DNA from 2 places in the Nocardia sp. BMG111209 genome. Region 1 is predicted to be linked to the other one. Evidence: predicted binding sites of a transcription regulator. Region 1 holds the regulator's gene; the other holds the start of a gene.
What was found. The regulator HspR, encoded in region 1, represses chaperone genes until heat shock. The targets are predictions, from matches to a motif close to ANNTGAGTNNNNNNNACTCANNT.

Region 1 (3,676 bases):
CGGCGCCCACTCCGGAGGCCGGGCCCGACGCCGCGGCGGCAACTGCCGCGGCGGTGGGCAACGGTGAGGCGGGTAACGGCGAGGCGGCTCCGGTGAGCGCCGACTCGGTCGGCGCCGAGCTGGCCGAACGCACCGCCGATCTGCAGCGGCTGACCGCCGAGTACGCCAACTACCGGCGGCGGGTCGATCGTGACCGCAAGGCCACCATCGACGCGGCGAAGGCCTCGGTGGTCACCGAACTGCTCGGGGTGCTCGACGATCTCGATCGGGCTCGCGCCCACGGTGATCTGGAGTCCGGACCGCTGAAGTCGGTGGCGGACAAGCTGGCCGACGCGCTGCGCAAGCAGGGTCTCGACGAATTCGGCACGGAGGGTGAGCCCTTCGATCCGACCCTGCACGAGGCCGTGCAGCACGAGGGCGACGGCCACGATCCGGTCATCGGCGTGGTGATGCGCAAGGGTTACCGCTTCGGCGATCGCGTGCTGCGGCACGCGCTGGTCGGCGTCACCGACGCCGCCCTGGCCGCCGACTCCGGCGTGGAGCCGGAGGCGGACGGCGGCGCGGCGGATCCGGTGACACCGGAGACGACGAACGCCGGCGACGGCAGTGCCGACGAGTGACAGTGTGAAAGGAGGAGATGCTCGGTGAATCGGGAGTGGCTCGAGAAAGACTTCTACAAGGAGCTGGGTGTCTCCTCCAGCGCCTCCGCGGACGACATCAAGAAGGCCTACCGCAAACTGGCCCGCGACCTGCATCCGGACAAGAATCCGGGTGACGCCGGGGCCGAGGAGCGGTTCAAGGCCGTCAGCGAGGCGCATGCCGTGCTGTCGGATACGGAGAAGCGCAAGGAGTACGACGAGGCGCGGCGGCTGTTCGCCAGCGGCGCCTTCGGTCGTGGCGGGTTCGCGCCGGGCGGTGGATACGCACCCGGCGGCGGTGGATTCAGCGGCGAGTTCAACCTCGGCGACATCTTCGGCGGTACTGCCGCCGGCGGTGGCGACGGGGGTCTGGGTGATCTGCTCGGCGGGTTGTTCAACCGTGGTGGCGGCCGGGCCTCCACCCGCCCGCGGCGCGGCAGCGATGTGGAGACCGAGACGACCCTCGGCTTCCGGGAGGCGGCCCAGGGCGTCACCGTGCCATTGCGGATGACCAGTCCGTCGCCGTGTACCACCTGCCACGGCAGCGGTGCCAAGCCCGGCACCAGCCCGCGGGTCTGCCCGCACTGCAACGGAACCGGCGTGATCAGCCGCAACCAGGGTGCGTTCGGATTCAGCGAGCCGTGCGAGGACTGCCGCGGCACCGGGTCGATCATCGACGACCCGTGTACCGACTGCCACGGCACCGGCATCCAGAACCGGACCCGCACCATCACCGTGCGGGTGCCCCCGGGGGTGCGCGACGGTCAGCGCATCCGGCTGGCCGGTCAGGGTGAGGCGGGCCTACGCGGCGCGCCGGCCGGCGATCTGTTCGTCACCGTGCACGTCAGCAACGACAAGGTCTTCGGCCGCACCGGCGACGACCTGACCCTGGTGCTGCCGGTCAGCTACAGCGAACTGGTACTGGGCACCACGGTGTCGGTGCCGACGCTGGACGGCCGGGTCGGCGTCAAGGTGCCCGCGGGCACCGCCGACGGCCGCACCCTGCGGGTGCGCGGACGTGGCGTACCCAAGCGCGACGGCACCTCGGGCGACCTGCTCGTCACCGTGAAGGTCGCGGTGCCGCAGAAGCTGGACGACAATGCCACCGAGGCATTGCGGCTCTACGCCGACGCGGAGAAGGCGGGCGGGTTCGATCCGCGTGCCGGATGGGCAGGTGCGTGATGGACGAACCGAAGAAGATGAGTGCGTCCACCGAGTACTTCATGATCTCGGTGGCCGCCCAGCTGGCCGGTATGCATGCGCAGACCCTGCGCACCTATGACCGGCTGGGACTGGTGACCCCGCAGCGGACCTCCGGTGGGGGACGGCGCTATTCGAGCCGGGACGTGGAGTTGCTGCGCGAGGTGCAGCGCCTGTCCCAGGACGAGGGCGTCAACCTGGCCGGTATCAAGCGGATCATCGAACTCACCAACCAGGTCGAGGAGTTGCAGCAGCGGCTCGGCGAGCTGATGGCCGAGGTGGAACGGCTGCGCGCGGCCTACCGCCCCGATCTCACCCCGCCTCCCCGCAGCACCGCGCTGGTGGTGTGGCAGCCCCGCAACAAGCGGCGATAGTCCGGCCTGGATTCTGTGACAGCGCCTCCGGTGACGGAGGCGCTGTTTTTCGTTGTGCCCCAGCGCCTTCACGGGATGTTTTGGCGTAATCCCCAGCGGCGGTGGCGGGATCGTTGCCGGAATCGCCTCAAATGCCGCGCGACACCGATTTTCGCGCTCGTTGGAACGGTCAGCACTGCTTCAGCAAATGCTACTCACAGTCAGGTAGCGGGCCGGTCGGTTCCTATCGGCGATCGAAATGATCCGAATTTGCTGCGCTTTCGGTATGTTTCCAGGGGGCTTGGCACGCTTCCGCCCTGCTCCGTCGGAATTTCACTCCTGTTGTTCGGGAAGGCCGTTCCGTTGCTGGCAAACCTCCCCTAGACTCGAAGAACATCGGCTGCTGACGAGTGGCTCGCGGCATTCCACTCCGGGTGCGGTCAGTGTTCGAGTGCGAAATGGGGTTGTGAGACTTATGGATTCGCGGACCGTCGCATTGATCAGAACGACTTTCAAGGCGGTTGCTGCGGAGGAGGGGGGACCGGAGAAGCTCGCCCGGTCGTTCTACGCCATCCTCTTCACCGAATACCCGCACATCCGGGACCTGTTCCCCGCCGCCCTCGGACTGCAGCGCGATCGGCTGATCAAGGCCATCGGCTACACCGTCGAGCGGCTGGAGGAGCCCGACCGGCTGCTGCCCTTCCTGGCGCAGCTGGGCCGCGATCATCGCAAATACGGCGTGACCGCGGATCACTATGCGGCAGTGGGCAGATCGCTGCGGCTCGCACTCAGCGGCTACGCCGGCACCGAGCTGTGGACCGACGAGGTGGAACGGGCCTGGGAGGAGGGCCTCGACCTCATCACCGCCACCATGATGACCGCCGCGGACCAGGAGACCGCACCGCCGGTGTGGACCGGTACCGTCGTCGAACACCGTGCGGTACTGCGCAATCTGTCGATCGTGCGGCTGCGGCTGGACCATCCGATGACCTACGCGGCCGGTCAGTACATGAGCGTGCAGATCCCGTCCCGCCCGCGGATGTGGCGTTACCTGTCCGCCGCGGTCCCCCCGAATCCCCAGGGGGAGATCGAATTCCACATCCGCAGCGTCACCGGCGGCTGGGTCAGTCCCGCCGTCGTCGGGCACACCGCGGTCGGCGACCGCTGGCTGCTGGGCTCGCCGCTCGGCGGTCTCGGCGTGCTGCGCAACACCCGGCGCAAGATGCTCATGGTCGGGTGCGGCACCGGCATCGCCCCGCTGCGCGCGCAGTTGCTGGCGATGACGCAGCGCCGATCCAATCCGCGGGTGCACCTGTTCGTCGGCGGGCATCACCCGTGCGATCTCTACGATCTGGAGACGCTGAGCGCACTCGCCGCCGCGCACAAGTGGCTGACCGTCACGCCGGTCGTCGAGAGCACCGAAAACCCTTGGTGGTACGCCGATTCGGCCGAGTCCGCGCCGGAACTGCCCGGACTGGAACGAAG
Region 2 (3,676 bases), 250 kb from region 1:
CAGTTTCTGCTTGACGCCACCGATCGGCAGCACCCGGCCGTTCAGGGTGACCTCGCCGGTCATCCCGACATCCGCGCGCACCTGGCGGCCCAGTGCCAGCGACACCAGCGCGGTCACCATGGTGACGCCCGCCGACGGACCGTCCTTCGGCACCGCACCCGCCGGGAAGTGGATGTGGATGTTGCGATCCAGCACCGCCGGTTCGATCCCGATCTCCGCCAGATGTGAACGCACATAGGTCAATGCGATCTGCGCGGACTCCTTCATGACGTCACCCAGTTGCCCGGTCAGCGTCAGCGAGCGCTCGCCCTCGGCCGCGTTGGCCTCGATGTAGAGCACGTCACCACCCGCACCCGTGACCGCCAGGCCGGTCGCCACACCCGGAACCGCGGTGCGCTCCACCGAATCCGGGGTGAACCGGGGCCGGCCCAGGTAGTCCCGCAGCTCACCGAGATCGATGGTCAGCGGGCCGGATCCGGTGGCGATCGGCCGGTCGTAGCCGAGCGCCGCGTCGTAACCCAGTGCGGGCGCCGGGATCTCGCGCTCGGACAGCCGAGTCGCGGCCTTGCGCAACGCCTTCGCGATCAGTCGCTCGAGCTGCCGCACACCGGCCTCCCGGGTGTAGTTCGCCGCGATCTCGCGCAGCGCCGCATCGGTGATGCGCACCTCCTCGGTGGTGAGCGCGTTGCGTTCCAGCTGCCGGGGCACCAGGAAGTCGCGGGCGATGGCCACCTTGTCGTCCTCGGTGTAGCCGTCGACGGTGATCAGCTCCATCCGGTCCAGCAGCGGGCCGGGGATGGTCTCCATGACGTTCGCGGTCGCGATGAACAGCACGTCGGACAGGTCCAGATCCAGATCCAGGTAGTGATCCCGGAAGGTGTGGTTCTGGGCCGGGTCCAGCACCTCCAGCAGCGCCGCCGCCGGATCGCCGCGGTAGTCCGAGCCCACCTTGTCGATCTCGTCCAGCAGCACAACGGGATTCATCGAACCCGCCTCCTTGACCGCGCGCACGATGCGGCCGGGCAGCGCGCCGACGTAGGTACGCCGGTGCCCGCGGATCTCCGCCTCGTCCCGCACGCCGCCGAGCGCGACGCGAACGAACTTGCGCCCCAACGCCCGAGCCACGCTCTCACCGAGCGAGGTCTTGCCGACACCGGGCGGACCGACCAGCACCAGCACCGCGCCGGAACCGCGGCCGCCGACCACCTCCAGGCCGCGCGCGGCCCGCCGGGCCCGCACCGCCAGGTACTCGACCATGCGGTCCTTCACCTCGTCCAGACCGTGGTGATCGGCGTCCAGCACCGCGCGGGCGGCCGGAACATCGTCGGAGTCCGTGGTTTTCACGGTCCACGGCAGATCCAGGACGGTGTCCAGCCAGGTGCGGATCCAGCCCGCCTCCGGACTCTGCTCGCTGCCGCGCTCCAGCCGGTCGACCTCGCGCAGCGCGGCCGTGCGGACCGTCTCCGGCAGATCGGCGTTCTCGACCCGGGACCGGTAGTCGTCGGCCCCGTCGGGCTCGCCTTCGCCGAGTTCCTTGCGAATCGCGTTGAGCTGCTGGCGCAACAGGAATTCCCGTTGCGATTTCTCCATGCCCTCGCGGACGTCCTCGCTGATCTTCTCGGTGACCTCCATTTCCGCGATGTGGTCCTTGGTCCAGCCGATCAGCGTGGTCAAACGCGTGGTGACATCGGGAGTGTCGAGCAGTTGCCGCTTCTGTTCGTCGTTCAGGTACGGCGCGTAGCCGGCGGTGTCGGCCAGCGCGGACGGATCGGTCAGCTGGTTCACCACATCGATGACCTGCCACGCCTCGCGCCGTTGCAGCACCGAGACGACCAGCTTCTTGTATTCGGCCGCAAGCTCTTTCACGCGGCCGTCGGCGGGCGCCGGATCCACCGGCTCGGCCTCGACCCACAGCGCCGCGCCGGGCCCGGTCACGCCGTGCCCGATCTTCGCGCGCTGCTCCGCCTTCAACACCGCGGCGGGCGCACCGCCGCGCATCCGGCCCACCTGTTCGATGGTCGCCACCACCCCGTACGAGGCGTAACCCTCGTCGAGGCGCGGCGCCACCAGCACCGAGTCCAGTTTCGCGGCCCGGGCCGCGTCGATGGCAGCCTGCGCCGCCTCGTCGAGCGCGATCGACACCACCATGCCGGGCAGCACGACCGTGTCACTGAGGAACAACACCGGCAGATTCCGTGGGGTACTCATCGTCTGAAGCCCCTTCCAAGAACTTCCCCGGGCCGCTTCTCGTCCAGGGTTGAGCGATACCTACTCAACCCCGCCCCTTCCCCCGATGTTCCGCAGACATGTTCGCCCACCGCGAACATGCGCGTGGCATGATCGGCCGAATGCAGATCGGGCTACTCGGACCATTCGAGATACGCGGGGAAGACGGGGTTCTCGCCGATGTGCCGGGTGCGCGACTGCGGGGACTGCTGATCGCGCTGGCGCTGGAGCCGGGGCGGGCGGTGCCGCGGGCGACGCTCGTGGACTGGATCTGGGGCGACAATCCACCGGCGGATGCGGCGAATGCCTTGCAGCGTTTGGTTTCCCGATTGCGGAAGGTGTTGCCGGCAGGGGTGATCGAGGGCCAGGCGGACGGATATCGGCTGAGGGTGGAACCCGAGGACGTCGATGCGGTGCGGTTCGAACGGCTCGTGGCGCGGGCCCGTGACGACGAGGATTCGCGACGGCTGCCGCTGCTGCGGGAGGCGCTCGGGCTGTGGCGGGGTGCGCCGCTCCAGGACGTCGGGTTGCAGGAGAGTGCGGCCTTCGATGCCGCCATCACCCGGCTCGAGGGGTTGCGGCTGGCCGCCACCGAGGATCGGTTCGACGCGGAGATCGCCCTCGGTCACGGCGCGGGCCTGGTCACCGAGCTGACCGATCTGGTGGCGGCGCATCCGGTGCGGGAACGGCTGGTCGGCGCGTTGATGCGAGCGCTGGTCGCCTCGGGGCGCGATACCGAAGCGCTGCGGGTGTACGAGCGGACCCGGGAGATCCTGGCCGACGAACTGGGTGTCGATCCCTCCGCCGAGCTGGCGGAACTGCATGTCGCGTTGTTGCGCGGGGAACTGGGCCGGCGGGAGGAGGGCCGGCGGACGAATCTGCGGGCCGAGCTCACCAGTTATATCGGCAAGGAGTCCGATATCGCCGCGGTGCGCGAGCTCAGCGCCGAACATCGGCTCACCACGCTGATCGGACCGGGTGGATCGGGTAAGACGCGGCTGGCCGCGGAGACCGCGCGCACCCTGCTCGACGACCTGCCCGACGGCGCCTGGATGGTCGAACTCGCGGCCCTCGCGCCGGACGCCGGAGAATCGGGGGTCGCGCAGGCGACGCTCGCCGCGCTCGGCCTGCGGGACGCGCTGCTCGGCACGGCCGCCGAGGGCGGACCGGTGGATCGAGTGGTCGCCGCGGTCCGGGAGCGGGCGATGGTGCTCGTCCTGGACAACTGTGAGCATGTGATCGAGGCCGCGGCGGCCTTCGCCCATCGCGTACTCGGTGAGGGCCGGCGGCTGCGGATCCTCGCCACCAGCCGGGAACCGCTCGGTATCACCGGTGAGGCGCTGTGGCCGGTGGTGCCGCTGACCCTGCCGACCGCGGACGCGGGGCCCGCGGAGATCGAGTCGGCGGCGGCCGTGCGGCTGCTGCGGGACCGGGCCGCCGCGGTGCGCAG

Region 2: lon (endopeptidase La) is a predicted target of HspR. The motif match lies at 2,256-2,278, and genes of this name have one in related genera.

The regions. Positions count from the first base shown of each region.
Region 1 is NZ_KB907309.1:1,396,129-1,399,804, forward strand. It holds gene grpE (nucleotide exchange factor GrpE) at 1-620, shown strand, start outside; gene dnaJ (molecular chaperone DnaJ) at 645-1,820, shown strand; gene G361_RS0137505 (heat shock protein transcriptional repressor HspR) at 1,820-2,212, shown strand; gene G361_RS0137510 (globin domain-containing protein) at 2,667-3,676, shown strand, end outside.
Region 2 is NZ_KB907309.1:1,141,554-1,145,229, reverse strand. It holds gene lon (endopeptidase La) at 1-2,208, opposite strand, end outside; gene G361_RS0136335 (BTAD domain-containing putative transcriptional regulator) at 2,349-3,676, shown strand, end outside.